DNA from 2 places in the Marinobacter sp. UBA2498 genome. Region 1 is predicted to be linked to the other one. Evidence: riboswitches for the same ligand, from Rfam matches in the RefSeq annotation. Region 1 holds a riboswitch; the other holds the start of a gene.
The links. Region 1 has a riboswitch for glycine ahead of B2W52_RS01040 (trimeric intracellular cation channel family protein). Riboswitches for the same ligand answer to the same signal wherever they lie in the genome.

Region 1 (14,547 bases):
GGTTGATGGTGATGGTGGCGACACCGTTGGATTCATCGTAGAGAATGTCTTCGTAGTTCATGGTGCGTGCTCCTGATTCGTTGTCTTGATTTGTGGAAAGGGGCGCTTAGCCGGCCATGGTCAGGCCACCGGACACGCTGATCACCTGACCGGTAATGAAATTGGCGTCGTCACTGGCGAGCAGAGCGATGATGCCGGGGTAGTCTTCCGGTTGGGCCAGGCGCTTCATCGGCACGGCGTTGCGGAAGGCTTCCAGGAGTTTCTCGGGGTTCGGAGCGGTTTCCGCCACGCCCTTGAGCAGCGCGGTGTCGGTGGGGCCGGGGCAGACCACGTTAAGGCAGATGTTTTTGGTGGCCAGTTCCCGCGCCACGGTCTTGCTGAAGCCCACCAGGCCGGCCTTGCAGGCGGCGTAGACGGATTCGCCGGAGGAGCCCACCCGGGCCGCGTCGGAGGCCACGTTGATGACCTTGCCACCACCGGCAGCGATCATTTTCGGCAGCACCACGTGGTGCATGTTGAGGGCGCCGGTGAGGTTCACTGCAATCAGCTGGTCCCAGAGCTTGGGCTCGGTTTTCAGGAACGGCATGAAGCGGTCGAAACCGGCGTTGTTGACCAGCACCGTGGGCACGCCCAGATCGCTTTCGATAGCCGCCACCGTCTCGGTAATAGCCGCATAATTGGTGATATCGGCGGCGTAGGCGCGGGCCTTGCCACCGGCTTCGGTGATCAGGTCCACCGTGGCCTGGGCTGTGGCTTCGTCACGGTCCAGAACCGCAACCAGGCTGCCTTCTTCGGCGAAGCGCAGGGATACGGCGCGGCCGATGCCGCCACCACCACCGGTAACAATGACTGTTTTTCCGTTAAGACCTTTCATCGGTTGTTCTCCTGTTGCTCAGAGTAATGGGTCGGGTCAGGCGCGTTTGGCCGGCTCCAGGCGCACTTCTTTCGCCTGTTCCCGCAGTTTGAATTTCTGGATCTTGCCGGAGGCGGTGCGAGGCATGGCCTCGATCACTTCCAGATATTCCGGCAGGTAGTTTTTGGACAGTTGCTGATCGGTCAGATAGGCCTTGACCTGGTCCAGGGTCAGATCGGTGGCGTTCTCGTCGAGGGTGACGTAGGCGCACAGGCGCTCACCCAGGCGTTCGTCCGGGCAGCCCACCAGGGCGACATCGACAATACCGGGGAACTTGTAGAGCAGGTTCTCCACCTCCACGACCGGAATGTTCTCACCGCCCCGGATGACCACATCCTTGGTGCGGCCGGTGATGCGGATGTAGCCGTCCTTGTCTATGCGTGCAAGGTCCCCGGTATTGAACCAACCGGCTTCGTCCACGCCATAGAGTTCGGGGCGCTTGAGGTAGCCGACAAACAGGCTGGAGCCCCGAACCAGCAGGCTGCCTTCCTCACCGGCAGGCAGTTCGTTGCCCTGGAAGTCGGTGACTTTCACTTCCATGAAGGGCAGGGCCTTGCCGTCGGACTGGCTGGCACGTTCGGCGGGATCTTCCGGGCAGGTCATGGTGACCGCGCCGTTTTCGGTCATGCCCCACGCCGAGACAATCTTTGCCTTCAGAACCTTGCCGGCCTGTTCCACCACGGCACTTGGGATGGGGGCGCCGGCTGAGACAAAGATCCGCAGGGAATCCAGTTCGCCCTCGTGCTTGGGTGCGGTTTTCACCAGATCCGCCAGGAACGGTGTGGCGGCCATGGTGAAGGCCGGCTTCTCGGCGGCAATCACCTTGCAGACGTAGTCTGCGTCCCAGATGTCCTGGAGGATGGCGGTGGTGCCCAGGTAAATGGGCATCATGATGCCGTACATGAAGCCGGTCTGGTGGGCCACCGGGGAGGCCATTAACACCTTGTCGTCCGAGCTCAGGTGCAGGCGGTCGGCGTAAGGACGCACATTGGAAAACAGGGTGTTGGAGGAGTGCATGACCCCCTTGGGTTCGCCGGTGGTACCGGAGGTGTAAAGGATCTGGATGGCGTCGTCGGCGGTGAGTTGGCGCTCGGCAAACAGGGCCTTGGTGTCTTGCTTTTCTTCCCAGGGGGTCTCCGTGAGACGTTGTTCAAAGCTACGCTCGCCCTCTCCCCCGATGACCAGCAGGGTTTCGAGATCCGGCAGCTCCCCCCGAATACCGTCAATCATGGCCTCGTAGTCAAAGCCACGAAAGACCTTTGGTATTACCAGCAGTTTGGCCTCGCCATGCTTGAGCATGAAGCGCAGTTCCCGCTCCCGGAAAATAGGCATGAGCGGATTCAGAATCGCGCCGATGCGCATGCAGGCCAGATGCAGGGCGGTGGTCTGCCACCAGTTCGGTAGCTGGCAGGCCACCACGTCGCCTTTACCGATGCCCATGCCGGCCAGGCCGGCCGCCATGCGGGTGACTTTGTTATTGAGTTGCCGATAAGTGAGGGCGGTGCGGGTGTCGCTGGTGACCTGGTAGCCGACGATGGCTTCCCGGTCTGGAGTGCTGGCGACTGCCTGATCCAGGTAGTCGGTAATGAGTTTGTCGTTCCAGGCGCCGCTTTCCAGCATGGCGTCACGGCGTTCCGGATTGAGAGTGATGCCTGTATCCATCTGATTCACCTGTTGTGTCCGGTTTGTTTTTGTTGGGTGGCCAGCCCGCATAAGCAGGTCGTTGCCTTGTCAGTTTCAACATACGCCTTCTCAAAATAATATGTCAATATGTTGCCTTAAAAAATATTCGGGTGTAGCCTCTAGAAATCGGACAAATAGTCCTACATGGGCTTCATGAAGAAGTAATAAGAAAAAATCTGTTAGCGGAGATGGTTATGGAATACAGCAATATATTGCTTGAAAAGCACGACGCTGTGGCCCTGGTCAGACTCAACCGACCAGAGGTCTACAACGCGTTGAACAACGCGCTGATGAACGAACTGACTTCCGCTCTGGAAGTCCTGGAAGCGGATGAGGCCATCCGCGCCGTTGTCATTACCGGCAACGAGAAAGCCTTTGCCGCCGGCGCGGATATTGCCGAAGTCCATGCCCTGGACTTTTCCCGGGCCTACCGTGAGCGCTTCATCTCCGCCAATTGGGAAACCGTGACCCGATGCCGAAAGCCGGTGATTGCCGCGGTGGCCGGCCTGGCACTCGGCGGTGGCTGTGAACTGGCGATGATGTGTGACCTACTGATTGCCGCCGATAACGCCCGCTTCGGCCAGCCGGAAGTGAAGATTGGCACCCTGCCCGGAGCCGGTGGTACCCAGCGGCTGGCCCGGGCCATTGGCAAGGCCAAGACTATGGACCTGTGCCTGACCGGTCGAATGATGGATGCGCAGGAAGCTGAGCGCAGTGGTCTGGTCAGCCGGGTCGTGCCAACTGACGATCTGCTTGATACGGCCATGGCGGTAGCAGGGGAAATCGCCGGCTATTCGCAGATGGCCACCATGATCAACAAGGATGCGGTTAATCAGGCGTTCGAGACCCCTTTGAGAGCGGGCGTTGAATACGAACGCCGGCTGCTGTGGTCCAGTTTTTCCAGCGAGGATCGAAGCGAGGGTATGACTGCTTTTCTCGAGAAACGTCAGCCCCAGTGGAAGCACCGTTAACCTTTACAAGCTCAGGAGCGATTATGGATATTCATTTCACCCCCGAAGAGCTGGCTTTCCGCAGTGAGGTGCGGGCGTTTCTGGGACAGAATCTGCCGGCCGACCTTGCAGAGAATGTCCGTCTGGGCCGTCGACTTGCCAAAGAGGATCATCAGCGCTGGCAGAAGATTCTTAACCAGAAGGGTTGGTATGCCGTCAACTGGCCGGTCGAGCATGGCGGTACCGACTGGTCCGTGGTGCAGAAGCACATTTTTGACGAGGAGTGCGCCGCCGCTGGAGCGCCCAGATTGGTGGCGTTCGGCGTCAACATGGTGGCACCGGTAATCATCAAGTTCGGCACCCAGACCCAGAAGGATTACTACCTGCCGCGGATTCTGCGCAGCGAGGACTGGTGGTGCCAGGGCTATTCCGAGCCCGGCGCCGGCTCCGACCTGGCCAGCCTGAAAACCCGCGCCGAGCGGGATGGCGATCATTACCTGGTCAACGGTCAAAAGACCTGGACCACCCTGGGCCAACATGCCAACCGGATCTTCTGCCTGGTTCGCACCGATCCTTCCGCCAAGAAGCAGGAGGGCATCTCCTTCCTGCTGATCGACATGGATACGCCAGGCATTACTGTGCGCCCGATTATCACCCTGGATGGTGAACACGAGGTCAACGAGGTGTTCTTCGACAACGTTCGGGTGCCGGTTGAAAACCTGGTTGGTGAGGAGAACAAGGGCTGGACCTGTGCCAAGTATCTGCTCACCCACGAGCGTACTGGCCAGGCCGGTATCGGCCAGTCAAAAGCGGCGCTGTCACACCTCAAGCAGATTGCCAGTGCCGAGACGGTGGCCGGCCAATCAAGGATTGACGATCCCCTGTTTCGCGCCCGGATCGCCGAGTTGGAAATGCGCCTGATGGCGGTGGAGATGAGCACCCTTCGCATTCTGGCCGCCACCCGCGATGGTGGGGTGCCAGGGGCGGAGAGCTCGTTGCTGAAGATCCAGGGTTCGGAGATCCGCCAGGCGATTACAGACCTGATGCGCAAGGCACTCGGGCCGAACGCGCTGCCGTTCCTGGAACCGGAGCTGGAATCGGAGCTGAAGCCGCGGCCGCAGCAAAAGGATTACAGCGCGTCGCCGGCCAGCCAGTACTTTAATCTGCGCAAGCTGTCTATCTACGGCGGGTCCAACGAAATTCAGAAGAACATCATCGCCAAGCTGGTTCTGGAACTGTAGGAGGGGACTATGAATTTTGAACTGAACGAAGAGCAACAGATGCTGGCGGATACGGTCGAGCGTCTGGTCCGCAATACCTACAGTTTTGAGCAGCGTGAAGTATTTTACCAAAGCCCCCGGGGTTACAGCCCGGAGTTCTGGCGCCAGTTGTCAGAGCTGGGCATTACCTCGGTGCCCATCGCTGCCGAGTACGAAGGCTTTGGCGGCACCGGCGTGGAAAACATGCTGGTGATGAAGGAGCTCGGCCGGGGCCTGTGTCTTGAGCCGTACCTGCATTCCCAGATTTATGCTGCCGGCCTGGTTGAGCAACTGGGTTCCGCCGAACAGCGGCAGTCGATTCTGCCGGCAGTGGCGGCAGGCGAGCGTCTGTTGACGGTGGCCGACGAGGAAGCAGGTAGCCACTACCATCCGGAGGCGATTGAATGCCAGGCGGTGCCCTGTGAACGGGGCTGGCGTCTGAGCGGCCGCAAGCGGGTAGTGATCGGCGGCGAGCTTGCCCACACCATTCTGGTCGCTGCCCGGATGAGTGATGGTGAAGGCGTAAGCCTGTTTCTGCTGGACCCGGGGGCTGAGGGTGTTTCGCGCACCGGCTACCCCTGCATAGACGGCCCAAGGGCCTGTGATCTTGCACTGGCGGATGTCTATGTTGAGGCGGATAGCCTGCTCGGGCCGGCGGGTAAGGCCGCGCCTGCGCTGGCCTATCAGCGTGGCCGTGCGGTTGCCGCGCAGTGCGCCGAGGCGGTGGGCAGTATGGAGGAGGCCTTCCGGCTGACTCTGGACTATCTGAAAACGCGCCAGCAGTTCGGCTCACCGATTGGCCGCTTTCAGGCGCTCCAGCACCGGATGGCGGAAATGCGCGGCGAACTTGAGCTGGCGCGCTCCATGACCATTCTTGCAGCCTGTGTGGCAGACGACCCGGATTCGGAAAGTCGCAGCCGACGGCTTGCTGCTGCCAAGTTCACCGTGGCCCGGGCGTCGCAGCTGATTGCCGAGCAGTCTGTCCAGTTGCACGGCGGTATTGGTATGACCTGGGAATATTCACTGGCCCACCACGCCAAGCGCCTGTTGATGCTGACTCATCAGTTCGGGGATGACGACTTCCACCTCGGACAGTATTCGGCCCTGCTGGAAGTGCCCCGGCAGGCTTCACAGCAGTTGGCCTGACCACCCGCCCCAAGACAAGATCAACAAACGGAGACAACCAACATGGCCAACCAAGCAAGTTTCAACTGGGAAGACCCGCTGTTGCTGGACCAGCAACTGACCGAAGACGAGCGTATGGTGCGCGAGAGTGCTCGCCAGTTTGCCGAAAGTAAGCTCCGGCCCCGGGTGCTGGAAGCCTTCCGCAACGAACAGACCGACCCGGAGATATTCCGGGAAATGGGCGAGACAGGCCTGCTGGGATGTACCATTCCCGAGCAATACGGCGGTAGCGGCCTGAATTACGTGTGTTATGGCCTGATCGCTCGCGAGGTGGAGCGGGTGGATTCCGGTTACCTGTCCATGATGAGTGTGCAGTCATCTCTGGTGATGGTGCCCATCTACGAATTCGGTAATGAGGAAACCCGCCAGAAGTATCTGCCCAAACTCGCTTCCGGAGAATGGATCGGGTGTTTCGGGTTGACCGAACCAGACCATGGCTCCGATCCTGGCAACATGGCGACCCGCGCCCGCAAGGTGGACAGCGGTTACCGCCTGACCGGCAGCAAGGTGTGGATTACCAACAGCCCAATCGCTGATGTGTTCGTGGTCTGGGCCAAGGACGACGACGGCGCAATTCGCGGCTTTGTGCTTGAGAAAGGCTGGGAGGGCCTGAGTGCCCCGGCCATTCACGGCAAGGTAGGGCTGCGGGCCTCGATCACCGGTGAAATCGTGATGGACGGCGTCTTTGTGCCGGAAGAAAACGCCTTCCCGGACGTGCGAGGGCTGAAGGGGCCGTTCACCTGCCTGAACTCCGCCCGCTACGGTATTTCCTGGGGTGCTCTGGGTGCCGCCGAAGATTGCTGGCACACCGCTCGCCAGTATGTGCTGGACCGCAAGCAGTTCGGTCGGCCGCTGGCGGCCAACCAGCTGATCCAGAAAAAGCTGGCAGATATGCAGACCGACATCACCCTGGCCCTGCAAGGCTGCCTGCGTCTTGGTCGGATGAAGGATGAGGGCACGGCTGCCGTCGAGATCACTTCGATCATGAAGCGCAATTCCTGCGGCAAGGCCCTGGATGTTGCCCGCCTGGCCAGGGATATGCTCGGGGGGAACGGAATCAGTGATGAATTCGGGGTGGCGCGACATCTGGTGAATCTGGAAGTGGTGAATACCTATGAAGGCACTCACGATGTGCACGCTCTGATTCTGGGTCGAGCCCAGACCGGGATTCAGGCGTTCTTTTAATCATTCTCATCCAGGATTGCCGGTATTGCAGGGTCTGGTCTTTGGGCAGTCCTGCACTAAAATGAGCGTTGGCCTGCTTTTTTGCACCAGGTCAGGGCGAACCCGGGATGCGACGACATCCCGACCTGGTGTGATTGTGCAAAGTGCACAGGTCAGGTGTCATCCACTCTCTCAAATCATGGTCGTGAGGACCACATGGCACAGACGTTGCCATCTTTCTCTCGTGTTTTCATCAAAGAGAGACAAGGCTATGACCTCACAAGTAACCCCTCAGGAACAGGACTATCCGCTCAGCCCGGTGCCGATGGCTCAGCGTCGCAGTATCTGGTCCATGGGCCTGGTTCTGCTTGGCTTCACCTTTTTCACCGCCACCATGTGGGCGGGCGGCAGTATCGGTGTTGCATTCGATTTTTCAACGATGCTGCTGGTGCTGGCAGCCGGTAACCTTTTGTTGGGTGCTTATGCCGCTATTCTCGGATATATCGCTGCCAAATCGGGGCTGAATACGGCACTGATGTCCCGCTTTACCTTCGGTGAGCTGGGTAGCAAACTCTCCGACTTCATCCTGGGCTTTACCCAGATCGGCTGGTACGCCTGGGGTACGGCTACCATGGCCATTCTCCTGGTCAAGCTGACGGGCTTGCCCGAGAGCTGGACCACGCCGCTGATGGTGGTGTTCGGTTTCGGCTTCTGCATTACCGCGTTCATTGGTTATAAGGGGCTGGAAATGCTGTCCCGCTTTGCGGTGCCGGCGATGATTATTTTGGTAGCGGTGAGTATGACAATCGCCACCTCGGACGCCGGTGGATTTTCGGGATTACTCGCCATTACCCCCTCAGACGAAATGACCGTAGCTGCTGCTATTACCATGGTGTTCGGCACTTTCGTAAGTGGAGGCACCCAGGCTACCAACTGGACCCGTTTTGCCAAATCCGGAAAAACGGCGGTCATTGCGACCCTACTGGCGTTCTGCCTCGGTAATGGATTGATGACGCTGATTGGCGCCTTTGGTGCTCTGGTTTACCAGCAGGCGGATATCGTCGACATCATGGTGGCGCAGGGGCTGGCGACCCTGGGTATTCTCATGCTCTTCCTGAATCTTTGGACAACGCAGGATAATACCGTATACAACTTTGCCGTGGCCGGCTGCAATATGATTCGGACCCGCCGGCGCAAGCTGGTCACAGTGGGCGGTGCCGCTATCGGTACAGTGCTGGCTGTTCTGGGTATGTATGAATGGCTTATCCCGTTCCTTGTGTTGCTTGGAACCTTCATCCCGCCCATTGGCGGCGTCATCATGGCCAGTTATTTCATCGGCTACAAACGCGAGTATCCGTCACTCGAAACGGCGACTCTGCCCGCGTTCAACGTTCCCGGGCTGGCGGCCTATGCCATAGGCTCGGCAGCGGCCTATACCTCGCCATGGATCGCGCCGATTGTTGGCGTACTGGTTGCCGCGGCCAGTTATGGTGTAGTGCTTGTGGTCAGTGAGGCTGTGCGTGATCGCCGGGCCCAGGTTCTGGGAGCGGTGTAAATGGCCCTGACGTGCCGGGACATTCCGGAACTCCCTGGCCTCGGGGCCATCCATCTGCGGGGTGGGAGTTCCGGCGCAGACAACACGGTACGCTGGCCTTATCTGGCGGAGAACCGGTCTTTCAGCAACTGGGTCAGGGGTGGCGAGCTGGTATTTGTCACCGGTATCAGCCGCCACCGCAGCCCGGCCAATCTGGCCGAGTGCCTCTATGAAGGTCGGGACTGCGGTATATCGGGGCTGGTTGTGCTGACCGGCGATGCCTACATCGGGCAGCTACCGGCCATGTTAAGTCGTCTGGCGGATGAGCTGGCCATGCCGTTGTTTGAGCAGCCTTACTCGCTGCCAATGGTGGATGTGACCGAAACCATCGCCCGGGCGATTGTCGCATCGGAGCGGTCGCAAGAGCCCCGGGAAGGCGGGCTGGCGGAGGCGCTGATAGCCGGTATCGGCAGTCATCAGCTCGAAGGACTTATCCGGCAGTACCTGCCTGAGGTGGAAGCCGGGTTGCTGGACAGTAGTCGAGATCTCCTGGAGGTATGGCTTCAGGAGCGTGGAAACCAGTGCGCCATGGCTGAAGCCCTTGGCTGCCATAGAAATACCATCCGGAACCGGATGAATCGGTTGGTCGCGGAGATGCCTCCGGAGTCTGAACCGAATGAATATTTCAAAACCCTGGTGCTGGCCCATCTGTTGTCGCGGCCATGATTCAAGCCAGCGGAAAATCTGTGTGGAGATGTTATGAGTGAAAATCTGAACGCTATTACCAATGCTCGGTTGCAGGGCCGTGAGGGGTTATTCCGGCTGACCATCACCGATGGAAAATTCAGCAGTGTCACGGCGCAGGATGCGACTGAAAGCGTTGCCGAGAACCAGCTGGACGCCGGCGGAAATCTGGTCGCTCCTCCTTTCGTGGAGCCGCACATCCACCTGGATGCGGCCATGACCGCCGGCGAGCCACGCTGGAACCAGAGTGGTACCTTGTTTGAAGGTATCGAGTGTTGGTCTGAGCGCAAAGCCAGCCTGACTCACGACGACGTGATCGGTCGGGCCGAACAGACGTTGAAGCTGTTTGCCGATAACGGCATTCAGCACGTCCGCACCCACGTGGACGTGACGGACCCCAAGCTGACAGGGCTGAAGGCCATGCTGGAAGTGCGTGAGCGTATGGCTGACACAGTAGACCTGCAGATTGTCGCTTTTCCCCAGGAAGGTCTCTGGTCATTTCCCCAGGGCAAGGAGCTGATGGAAGAGGCGGTTCGTCTGGGGGCCGATGTGGTCGGTGGCATTCCCCATTTCGAATTCACTCGAGATTACGGCGTTGAATCGGTTCAATGGCTGGTGGCGTTGGCCCACAAAAACGACCTTCTCGTAGACGTGCATTGCGACGAGATCGACGATCCCGAATCCCGATTCCTGGAAGTGCTCGCTGCCGAGGCGCTCAAGCTGGATTATGGCTCACGGGTCACCGCCAGCCATACCTGTGCCATGGGCTCGTACAACGACCATTACTGCAGCCGGCTGTTCCGCCTGTTGAAGAAATCCGGCCTGCGCTTCCTGTCGATGCCCACCGAAAGCCTGCACCTGCAGGGCCGCTTCGATGGTTATCCGAAACGTCGTGGCCTGACCCGGGTTCCGGAACTGCTGGATGCGGGACTGAAGGTGGCCTTCGGCCAGGATTCCATCCGCGATCCCTGGTATCCACTGGGCAACGGCAACATGCTCCGTACCCTGGACGTAGGCCTGCACGCCTGCCACATGCTGGGCATGGGTTGGATTGATCGGTCGCTGGAGCTGATCACCGACAACGGTGCTGCAGCATTGGATCTGGACGAATACGGCATCGAGGAGGGACTTCCGGCTCGCTGTGTTGTTCTGCAGGGGCAGTCGCCCTACGAGGTGCTGTTGGGCCAGTTGCCGGTTGCCGCGTCTATTCGTGATGGCCGTGTTCTGATAAACCGGCAGGGTTGATGCCCGTTGAAGTAGAAGCTACAGATTCCCCGGTTTGCTAACCGGGGAATCTGCTCAACTACTCTGGTGTTCAGCGTAGCGACTTCAGGGCCGTTGCCCATTTCGCCATTTCGTCCAGCATGGCATTGGCAGAGCCGGTGTGATGCTCGGCAGGGAGGAAGTTGCGCTGGTCATCCAGTTTCTCCCACGGCATCTGCACCATTACTCCTTCCACCATCGGCATCATTTTCAGCGTAGTAACCAGCTGCTTGGCAACCTGGGCTGAACGGAGTCCACCGGAAACACCGCCGTAGCTGACAAACCCGCAAGGCTTATAGTTCCACTCGTTGTAGACGTAGTTCAACGCGTTCGTGAACGATGGCGGCGGGCAAAAATTGTACTCGGGAATGACGAAGACGTAGGCATCTGCCTTATTTACGCTCGCTGACCAGGCTTTGGTGTGCTCATGCTCATATTTCTGCATGCGAGGATGGTTTGTAGTTTCATGGGGTGTCCTTAGATAGCGGCCACAAGCCGTCGAAGGCTGCTTAGTGAATCCGTGTAGGAATGTCTGCTTGGAAAAGCAGCATAAAGGGCGCCTCTTCAAAAAGATAACGGAGTAACCAGTAAGAATTAGTCAAAAATTCTGAGCCTATCAGCCCGCCGCCTCGCTCGACGTTAGCTTCCTATCTCTCTATAATGCCCGGTCTCGCAGGAGAGTGGGCCGTTGGCCCCGCCGAAGGCGCAAACTCCCATAAACGCTCAGGCACAGGTACTGCGAGCATCATCTAACGCCGTCTGGAGAGCGACTGCCACCGCAGTCCACCGAAGGGGCAAGCAGAGCCAGGCTCTGTAAACTCTCAGGTATCAGGGACAGGGGGAGAGGCCACAGAAACTCAGGAGTCCTGTGTGCTGACCTCTATCTATATGATTGCCATTACCGCCGAAGCCATGTCGGGAGCCCTCACCGCCGGGCGGAGGAACATGGATCTGTTTGGTGTCGCTGTAATTGCGTTTTTTACCGCCCTTGGTGGCGGAACTGTCCGGGACATTCTTCTGGGTAATTTCCCAGTCACCTGGACCCAGCACCCTCGCTATATCTACATGACCATTACCGGTGGCCTGGTCACCATCGTGATTGCGCGCTTCATGCGGCATCTGCATCAGTTGTTTCTGGTTCTGGATGCCATAGGTCTGGTGGCTTTTACGGTTATTGGCTGCAATGTCGCGCTCAAGCTGGGCTATGACACCGTGGTGGTGGTCATGGCCGGCATCACAACAGGGATCTTTGGCGGTATCATCCGGGATATCTTATGTAACCGCACCCCGCAGGTGCTGCGCCACGAACTCTACGCCAGCGTTTCACTGATGGTGGCTTTCCTGTACCTGACCTTGCTTCGCCAAGGGGTGGGCGAGAATGTCACTCTTTTGGCCGCTTTCAGTCTCGGGCTGCTTCTGCGTATGGCGGCCATTCGCTGGGGGTTGTCGTTGCCAGTATTCAGCTATTCGCAGACACGCTGGGAATGAGCGCGATGTGGGTTTGAGAAAGCCCTCGAATTGTGGGCATGGTCTAGCCTCAGACCTTTTCATCGTTTCATTTCCTCGTGAACTGAGCTAACGTAGCTTGCTAAGATTTTTCCTTTTTCAGAGTCGCTGAGTTTCAAAATGAAAACCGGTTTTTACTTCATCCATTCCGTTTTATCAGCGGCGGCATTTCTGGCTGCCGGGCCTCGCCGTATTTGCCATTCCTTTCGCTGAATTCGTCGAATCCCTCGTCGAATTCGGCGAAACCCTCTGAACACATCCCCTAACTGAACCTTGCCTTGCGGGCCTATAGGAGTCGGTATGTCCGAACGTCCAGCTATTTATGTCTTAGAACAGGATTTTGATCGTTTATCTGCGATGTTGGAGAAACAGCTACATGGCACTGAAACAGCCGAAGCGCTTGCGCTCGAGCTTGATAGAGCAACTCTGGTTGATGCCGAAAAGCTGCCTTCCGGCACCGTCACCATGAATTCTCTGGTCCATTTTAAAAATGAGAGTAACGACGCCGAGTACACGAAGAGACTCGTGTACTCGACCCCGCGAGACGGAAGCGAGGAGTGTGTATCCGTCCTGGCTCCGGCGGGTGCAGCCTTGCTGGGTCTTCGGGTAGGCGATCGTATTGATTGGCCTTTGGCTGGAAAGAACCAGCTGCGTCTGAAAATTATCCATGTGACTCACGCAAACTGAACGAGGAAGATGCATGCACCAGAAAGCCCCCCTTGACCAGCTGTATGAGCAGGTCGTCCTGAGAAATCCCGCGGAACCTGAATTTCATCAGGCCGTTCTGGAAGTTCTCGACTCGCTGGCGCCGGTGATTGCCAAGCATCCCGAGTATAAGGAAGCGAAGCTCCTTGAGCGTATTTGCGAACCAGAGCGGCAAATCATTTTCAGGGTCCCCTGGGTGGATGACTCTGGTACCGTGCAGATCAACCGGGGGTTTCGCGTTGAATTCAACTCGGCCCTTGGGCCCTACAAGGGGGGCTTGCGGTTCCATCCTTCCGTCAATCTGGGCGTGGTGAAATTTCTGGGTTTCGAGCAGATCTTCAAGAACTCTCTGAGCGGTATGCCGATCGGCGGAGGCAAGGGTGGTTCCGACTTTGATCCCAAGGGCCGATCTGACAATGAGATCATGCGGTTTTGCCAATCCTTCATGACCGAACTGTATCGGCATATTGGCGAGTACACCGACGTGCCAGCAGGCGACATCGGCGTAGGAGCCAGGGAGATTGGTTTTCTGTTCGGGCAATACAAGCGCCTCACCAACCGTTACGAATCTGGCGTGCTGACTGGTAAGGGCCTCGGATGGGGCGGTGCTCGTGTGCGCAAGGAAGCGACAGGTTACGGAACGGTTTATTTTGTCCGGGAGATGCTGGCGGCTCAAGGTTCCGATCTGGAGGGCAAGGACGTGGTAGTTTCCGGCTCCGGGAACGTCGCAATTTATGCGATGGAGAAGGTTCAGCAGTTTGGGGGCAGGGTGATCGCCTGCTCCGATTCCAGTGGCTACGTTTACGACCCGGCCGGAATCGATGTTGGGCTGGTTCGCCAGATCAAAGAGACGGAACGCGGCCGAATCAGCGATTATGCCGCCCGGCGGCAGAATGGAAGCGATTACGTGCGCGGGGCGTCCATTTGGGAACTGTCCTGTCAGGTAGCCCTGCCGTGCGCCACTCAGAACGAGGTGACCGGGGGCGACGCGAAGGCGTTGATTCGCAATGGCGTCCTGGCGGTTGCTGAAGGTGCCAATATGCCGTGCACTCCAGACGCGGTGAAGTTGTTCCGCGACGCCGGCATTTTATTTGGTCCTGCAAAAGCGGCTAATGCCGGTGGCGTGGCTACCAGCGCGCTGGAAATGCAGCAGAACGCCTCCCGGGACTCCTGGAGTTTCGATTACAGCGAACACCGCCTTAAGGACATCATGATCGAAATTCACCGCTCCTGTTTTGAAACCGCTGAAGAATACGGCCGGCCGGGAGACTACGTATTTGGCGCCAATACCACAGGCTTTTGCCGGGTTGCTGATGCGATGCTGGCGTTTGGGGTTATTTAAATAGTCTGGAGGCGCCTTCTGTTCGTGTAGCGCAGGCCTGCCCTTTGCCGAGGCGGGACTAAACGGGGTATTCATTAATTCAGAGGTAGCATGACTTCAGTATCGAGATCCGGAGTCTTTTTACTATCCGCAGCGTTCTCCGCAGTTTTTATGGGAACGATCGGTGCCATTTCGGTCTATGCGGGGGTGGGGGCCGAGACGGTTACCTTCTATAGGCTCTTCATTGGGGCCGTTTTGGTGGCGGTTTATCTGCTGGCAACCAGGCAACACAGCAAGATCTTTATGTGGCCCGGTATGAA
Region 2 (7,473 bases), on a different contig from region 1:
GGACGACCTGGAGGAGCGCCGTCGCAGTATCCTCGACCACCTTCGTCAGTTCGTGTATCTGGGCATCCACGACGACACCGAAGGCGAATTGCAGAAAGACAGCCCCGCGTCATCGGCTATCCGGGAAACGTTCAAAGGTCTCTCAGATCTGTTTGCCGGCATGGCAGAGCGCTGGAATGTGCTTGAGCAGCAGGTGGGCATCCACAATGAAACCGTGGCCAGCTACCGGCAGGCCCTGAAATCCAACCACGAGCACATTGCCCGTTTCGAGGCGCAACTGAACCGTGAGCTCGAAGGGGTGCGCATCAACGATCTGGTGGAAATCCGCGTGGATATTCATACCGATCCGAAATTCCGCAATCTGGTGGAAGAAGCGAACAACATCGACCCCTATGGCAACCAGCTGCAGTCGGACGCGTTTTATGACCGTTTGCGGGTGTTCGTGGCGGACTTTTTCGGGGAGGGCGGCAGCAAGCGCCTGACCATGGACAAGGTGATCACCGGCATTTCCTACAGAACCCGGAAGGAAAACGCCACAAGCCTCGACAAGAAGGGCCAGTCCACCTCCACCACGGCCCTGATCAATCTGGAACTGGTGTACCGGCTGCTGAAACGGGTGTTGTACCCGGGCGTTCAATTGTCGTTCCCCATGGTGCTGGATGAGCTGGCCAGCGTGGACATCAGCCAGATGCCCTCGCTGCTGGAGCGGTTACGCAAGCAGGGCTTCAACCTGTTCTCTGCCGCCACTCATAGCGCCAGCGCGGAAGTGATTTACCTGATCGGCCGACACCTGGAAGTAGGGCAGATGCGCACCGCGAAGCCTTACAGCCCGCAACGTACCCTGGTGTTCTGGGGTGGAGCGGAGGGCTTTACCAACGGCGAGGCCATGAGCCACTGGGCTGATCAGACCCAGGCTAGCCTGATGGAGCAGGTGGATGAGTAAACGGTTCAGCACCCTGGATACCACCCGGCTGCTGTTCGAGCACCCGAAGATCCTGTTCCGGATGATCGAACGGATGGACCGGAACGAAGCCCGGTATATCCGTGAGAGCGATCTGGTGGCCGAGGTGATGGACTATACCCGCACCCTTGGCAACGCCGACCGGGATCGGGTGCGTTTTGCGCTGAATACCGACAATCTGTTCCGCAGCGGCCTGGTGATCGACATCATCAAGGCCGAAGGTGAGCGGCGCCTGGTGTTTCAGGATGCCCTGATCAACCTGATGCGTGCCTGCAACGCGTCGCTGTACCAGGAACTGACGGATGCTCGGCTTCGCGGCCATCTTGTAACCCTTCGGGACGTGCGCAATCGGCTCGAGACCAGCTCTTTCAGCGACGCCGATCCGGACTACACCGAACTGAGGGATGATCTGAACGAGCGGGTGAGCCAGCTCATCGGTTTGCTGCGCCAGAATGTCCTGCGCATGCAGACCATCAGTGCGCAGCTTGCGGATCTCTCCGGCGACGCCAGCCGGGCGCCCCAGAAATTCCTTGAGTTCCGCCAGAACCTGTTTGAGCAGATCGTTACCCTGTACGAGCGCCACATCAAGCCGACCCTGGTGTTTTTGAACCCGGATACGCGGCTGCCGGATGGCAGCAACCTGTTCGAAACCCTGGAAGCGATGGTGCGGTTGCTGGAAAATCACGGCGATCACAGCCTGGCAGATCAGTTGTTCCGTTCCTCCATTAGTTTGAACGCCCTGTACAAACCCATTCAGGCGGTGGCCCAGGAGGTGGAGCACTTCCTGCGCAAGACGCGCCAGGGCATGGTCCAGTACAACGCCATGGAGCATTTCTACGGCAAGCTGCAGGAACTCAAGGGGGAAACCGAGACCCTCAGCCTGAAACGAAAATGGCTGGAAGGTGGAGACTTTGCCCGCAGCACCGGTTTTCTGATCGGCCTTCGGGCCCAGCAACGACCGAAACACTACGCCTTCGGTGAATCGTCCAGCTACTACCAGCTGTTGTTCAGCGAACTGGAGCTGCGCCTGAACGACCTCCGACGCAAGGCTGAAGTGCCGGTTCTGCAGCAAGTGGATGGCAGTGGTCGCCATACCCGGATTGATGTCCAGCGCATCAACCAGCTGTATCAATGGCTGGAAACCCTGGAGCTGCGGCCAACAACCGATCTGGTACGTGAGCTTCACGGGCGCCTGGACGGGTTTATCCCCGGCTATCGCTTCCCGGACCTGCTGGCGGCGTTGAACCGGCTGGTAAACTCGCCCCCCGAGGGCTTGCAGGTGGTGACTACCAATCGCTTCCGAATCCTCGATCAGTCATCCGACAGTGAACAGTTTGTCTACCGAAAGCGTCGCCTGGAGCAACAGAATGTCTGAATTTGAAGAAATCCTCCCGGCCCACAGCGCCGCAATCTACCGGGAATTCCAGGCCGGCCGGGTGATTGTGCGTGATGTGTGGGACGGCAACCGCTCCGAGTTGCGTGCCAATCCGCTCTACAACCTGCTTTATAACCATCTGTCCCATTTCCGGACCTTCTATGAGCACCTGGGCAGTGAGCTGGTGTTCAACGAAACCGGCGCGTTTTTCTTTCTCAAGGAAAGCAGCGAAGAGGAGAACGAAGAGCACGATGAGAACGCCTTCCGGGTGCAGGTAATCCTGCTGCTGATCGGGCGTTATTTCGCACGCAGCGGTCGGGATCTTGAATACCTTGGCCGGCCCGATGCCGGGTTGAATGAGCAAGACCTCTCTTCCCTGGCTAGCGATGAGGAATATCAGGAAATTCTGCGTGCAGCCCGTTTTGAAAAGGGCGTGCCGGAAGCGCTGGATTACCTGGAAAAACGCCATCTGCTGTTTCGCGCGGGTGCGGGGCGCTGTTTCCTGAGTTCGGCGGGGCTGTATTTTCTGCAGGAGCTGGTTCGGGAGTTTGAACAAGGGTAGTGTTTTCCTGATCAGAAGCTGGTCAGGAATTCTTCAACTTTGTTTGCCGGCATGGGCTTGGCATAGAGAAAACCCTGAGCGAGATCACAACCCAGTTCGGTGACCAATTGGGCCTGTTCATCCGTCTCAACACCTTCGACCAGCACGCTTAGGCCCAGGCTGTGGCCAACGGTAACCATTGCCTCCATGATGGCCATATCGGCGCTGTTCTGCATCGCATGTTGCAGAAAGCTCCTGTCGATTTTTATTCCGCAAACCGGGAGTTTTCGGAGATAGACAAGAGAGGAGTGTCCGGTACCGAAGTCATCAATCGAAATGTGCACACCCGCCTGTTTCAGTTTTTCCAGTTGTTTTGTCTGGCTTTCATCGGTGCCGAAAACCTCGTTCTCAGTCAGCTCCACCCCAAGCTGGTTAGGCTGAAGATTGTAACGTTCCACTGTTTCGAGAATATGGCTCGCAAGGTGTGGATTGGTGAGCTGTCGTCCCGACAGGTTGATATCAACCCGCAGGTTTTTCAGAGGGGTATCCTGCCATGCGTCGAGCTGCTTGCAGGCTGCTTCGATTACCCATTCGCCTATCCGGTTGATGAGGCCAGACTTTTCAGCCACGGGAATGAAAATGGCTGGTGAAACTGCCCGGGATTGACCGTGAAAACAACGAAGAAGCGCCTCGCAGGAGTCGCATGTGCGATCCGCGAGGCTGATCTGGGGCTGGAAAAACAATTCGAGGCCATCGTTATTCAAGGCGTCTCTGAGCAGGTTGGTGATTTCCTGATAACTGACCAGCCTGTCATTGATATCCGGGGTGTAGAAGCACACGCCGTTCTTGCCGGTTTCTTTGGCCTGATACATGGCGGCGTCTGCATTGCCCATCAGCTCAGCCACGGTGGTTCCGTTGTGCGGAAAAAGGCTCACGCCAAAGCTGGCGGTAACCTGGTAGCAGTCGCCTTCCAGATGAACTCTGTGTTCCAGAGCGTCTATCAACCGACAAACAAGTTCATGAATACCTTCAGGGCCTTCGAAATCGAAGATCAGCAAGACAAACTCGTCTCCGCCAAAGCGGCTCAACAGGTCTCCGCCTCGAAGTTCGCCCCTCAGGGTTTCGGCCACCGCTTTCAGGAGACTGTCACCATGATGGTGGCCACGGGTATCGTTGATGATTTTGAAATTGTCCAGATCGATAAAAACGACCGCTAATTCCTGTTGCAGGCGATCAGCCTCATCCAGTCGGCTCGACAACTCGGCTTCCATGAAATGCCGGTTGGGTAATCCCGTCAGGTCGTCAAAACTCGCGCGCCGATAAAGCTCGTCTCTGGCTTGTTTCTGCTCTTCGAGGCTTATGTCGATGCAGAACATCTCACAGGCCCCGCTTTCCTGTTTGATCATCACATGGCTTGAGTAAACGGGAACCAGATGTCCTTCTTTGTGTTTCAGTTCAAGTTCGTCGGAGGGAATGCTGATGTTTTTTTCAAGCCAATTGCGGTGCGCGTCGATCACAGCGTTGCGCATGTGATCGGGGATGATCAGGTCCTCCAATAACTGTCCGAGCGCTTCCTCGTGCGAATAGCCATAAAGGCGTGTGCTTGCCTCGTTCCAATATATTACCCGCCGGTACCTGTCATAGCCCTGGACAGCCACCATGGGCAGACTTTCTATCAGTTCGTAAAACCTGTTTTCACTGTCTTCGGTAGCCGATCGAATTCCCTGTCTCATATCCATTGCGGGTCAGCATCCTTTTGGTTAGCGATGAACGCACCGCAAAGCGATGATGCAATAAAGTGAGAATAGTTCGGGATCCCGGGGTTATCTAGTTGATTTACTGATCGGTAGGGCGGTGCTGTCTTTAGAGCGGCGTTGCAGTCTGCTCTGCGGTTTCCTGCTCCAGCTCTTGCTCCAGCCTGGCGATACAGCGATCGAATGCCCGGCTGATCCTGGTCTGGTCCTTGATCATGGCAAGCCGTGGCCATGTGGCCTGTTCACCGAGATTGATATACATCTCGAGATCTTCAGGGGTCGGGTTGGAGAGGACCTTTCGGTAAAGGGACGCCCTGGGCGGGAAATGGATGTTGATGTCCCCGAGGTATTGCTGACTGGTCATGGCGTAGGCCTGCTCGATGAGTGGCCGTGGCTTCTGCTGGGTGCGGGTGGGGGAGACGGAGATATTCAGAGTTCGGCCACTGTGCTCATAGGCTTCCTTGAAACTGACGTTGCCCAGATTGTGGTGGAGATGCTCCTGAAGTTGGCGCGGATCCATGGCATGGCCCGCCCTCAAGCCTTCCGTGACGCCGAGCCAGCGGAACGCATTCAGGTGAATCCGTTCCGGATGGTTAAAGAACTCTGCCAGTTCCTTGTCGTTCCGTGTGCAGATGGCACCCGGCACGATGGCACCCATGCTGGAGCCTGCCATGACATCCGGCAGCAGATCCTGTCGCCAGAGCGCCCGGGTAACACCGATATGGTAAATACCAAAGGCCGCACCCCCGCTGAGCATCAGGGCTGGCCGACCATAGACCCGCTCGGCGTCCTGAAACATCTTCAGTTTTCGGGCGGTTGTCACCTCCGGAATAGGGTGGTCGCAAATGAATTCCATGGACGTCTCGACGGCATCCAGGAATTCACCCACCAATCGGTTGGTGCCGCTGCGCGCCACCGTGTACAGGTCGGGATTGGATAATTCGCCCAGGTGACGGTATAGGCTCTCCTGAAGTATCCGGATCAGTCGCCGTGTGTCGCCATTCTGCCGGCAATGGTCCATGAGGCCCATGTGCTTGCGCATCAGGCTTTCATGCAGCATCCCGGTCTCTTCCTGCTCGCGCCAGGCCAGCAGCCCGTCCAGGTCATCGAGCGCGGTAGCGGCCTCGCACCACTGCTCGTAGTCGTGGGCCTGTTCCAGTTGCTGCTGGAGCTGTTTGCGGGTCTTCGAGGCGTGTTTCATGGCTTTTACCTTAACCCATACGGCCCAAGCTGTGCAGAGGCCGGTTTCCTGGCTCCGGGTTATTTGCTATGTTTAGGCCCGTGGGTTGGGTTTTATTACCAATCAGACATGTCTGCGGGAGAGACTGAATCCCTTGCGATCAGCGCCGAAGGAGCAACTGCCCCGGAAACTCTCAGGCAAAAGGACCGCTGACATGAATACTTTCCGAAGAGCTGTCGACAATCGCGTCAGTCGGCACACCGAAGGAGCAAACGACCGTTTTCGTTAAAACGGCTCGTGAATCTCTCAGGTCCCGTGACGGAAGGGGTGCTTTCTGCCATTTCGAGCAGGGAGGAAACCCTTGGCGCTCACGGAGATTGGAATGAAGCGAATCGCAGTAATTGGCGGTGGTATCACTGGTATTACCACGGCCTACACCCTTGCCAAGCGCGGGCTTGACGTTACGGTTTACGAGAAGCATCGCTATGCGGCGATGGAAACCTCCTTCGCCAACGGTGGACAGCTCTCTGCTTCCAACGCAGAGGTCTGGAACAACTGGCAGACCGTGATGAAGGGCATCAAGTGGATGTCCCGCCGGGATGCGCCACTGCTGGTCAATCCCAAGCCGTCCTGGCACAAGCTGAGCTGGTTCGCCGAGTTCATTGCCGCCATTCCCCAGTATGAAAAGAACACCACGGAAACTGCACGCCTGGCCATTGCTGCCCGTGACCACCTGTTTGCCTGGGCGCAGGAAGAAGGCATCGATTTCGACCTGAAGAAGCAGGGTATCCTGCACATCTACCGGGACAAGGCCGGGTTTGATCACGCTGAAAAAGTATCGCGCCTGCTGGCGGCTGGTGGCCTTGAGCGCCGGTCGGTGACCCCGGAGGAAATGAAATCCATCGAGCCGACCCTGGCCGGCAACTATTACGGCGGGTTTTTCACAGAGAGTGACTCCACCGGTGATATTCACAAGTTCACCAATGGACTGGCGGATGCCATCAAGCGGCTGGGCGTAAAAACCTGTTACGGCCACACGGTGACCGAGCTGAGCGCCGATGAGCGCAATGCCTGGGTGACCGCTCACGATGGCACCGAACAGTCCCGGGACACATTTGACGGCGTGGTGATCTGTGCCGGCGTCGGCAGTCGCGGACTCGCGAAAAAGCTGGGTGACCGGGTGAATATCTATCCGGTTAAGGGTTACTCAATTACCGTGGAGCTGGACGACGAAGCCTCGCAAAAGGCGGCACCGACCGTGAGTTTGCTCGACGATGCCACCAAGATCGTCACCAGTCGCCTGGGCGATGGCCGTTTCCGGGTTGCCGGTACCGCCGAGTTCAGCGGTTACAACCGCGATATCAAGGACGACCGCATCCGCCCGCTCACCCGTTGGGTTGAGCAGTGCTTTCCCGGAGTCTGTACTCGCAAGGTAGTGCCCTGGGCCGGCTTGCGGCCAATGCTGCCGAACATGATGCCAAGGGTTGGGCCAGGTCGCCTGCCGACCGTGTTCTACAACACCGGTCACGGTCACCTGGGCTGGACGCTCTCTGCGATTACCGCTGAGTTGGTCGCTGAGAGCGTTACCGGGGATAGCCGGTAATCTCGCGGATTTTCCGGTACAGGGGTTGAAGCTGAGGGTACATCTTCAGATAAACCTCG

Region 2: it holds a riboswitch for glycine, as region 1 does, so the genes downstream of both, B2W52_RS05605 (D-amino acid dehydrogenase) here and B2W52_RS01040 (trimeric intracellular cation channel family protein) in region 1, are expected to answer to the same signal.

What each region holds. Positions count from the first base shown of each region.
Region 1 is NZ_DDOI01000011.1:5,895-20,441, reverse strand. It holds gene B2W52_RS01095 (enoyl-CoA hydratase-related protein) at 1-61, opposite strand, end outside; gene B2W52_RS01090 (SDR family NAD(P)-dependent oxidoreductase) at 107-874, opposite strand; gene B2W52_RS01085 (AMP-binding protein) at 911-2,575, opposite strand; gene B2W52_RS01080 (enoyl-CoA hydratase) at 2,791-3,567, shown strand; gene B2W52_RS01075 (acyl-CoA dehydrogenase family protein) at 3,591-4,787, shown strand; gene B2W52_RS01070 (acyl-CoA dehydrogenase family protein) at 4,797-5,951, shown strand; gene B2W52_RS01065 (acyl-CoA dehydrogenase) at 5,994-7,175, shown strand; gene codB (cytosine permease) at 7,426-8,709, shown strand; gene B2W52_RS01055 (PucR family transcriptional regulator) at 8,710-9,414, shown strand; gene codA (cytosine deaminase) at 9,448-10,677, shown strand; gene B2W52_RS01045 (NADPH-dependent FMN reductase) at 10,748-11,140, opposite strand; glycine riboswitch at 11,359-11,444, shown strand; glycine riboswitch at 11,445-11,543, shown strand; gene B2W52_RS01040 (trimeric intracellular cation channel family protein) at 11,584-12,183, shown strand; gene rnk (nucleoside diphosphate kinase regulator) at 12,502-12,888, shown strand; gene gdhA (NADP-specific glutamate dehydrogenase) at 12,902-14,248, shown strand; gene B2W52_RS01025 (EamA family transporter) at 14,339-14,547, shown strand, end outside.
Region 2 is NZ_DDOI01000047.1:50,918-58,390, reverse strand. It holds partial or broken gene B2W52_RS05630 (hypothetical protein) at 1-943, shown strand, start outside; gene B2W52_RS05625 (hypothetical protein) at 936-2,336, shown strand; gene B2W52_RS05620 (condensin complex protein MksE) at 2,329-2,898, shown strand; gene B2W52_RS05615 (putative bifunctional diguanylate cyclase/phosphodiesterase) at 2,910-4,616, opposite strand; gene B2W52_RS05610 (DUF3336 domain-containing protein) at 4,741-5,832, opposite strand; glycine riboswitch at 5,938-6,030, shown strand; gene B2W52_RS05605 (D-amino acid dehydrogenase) at 6,194-7,414, shown strand; partial or broken gene B2W52_RS05600 (FGGY-family carbohydrate kinase) at 7,395-7,473, opposite strand, start outside.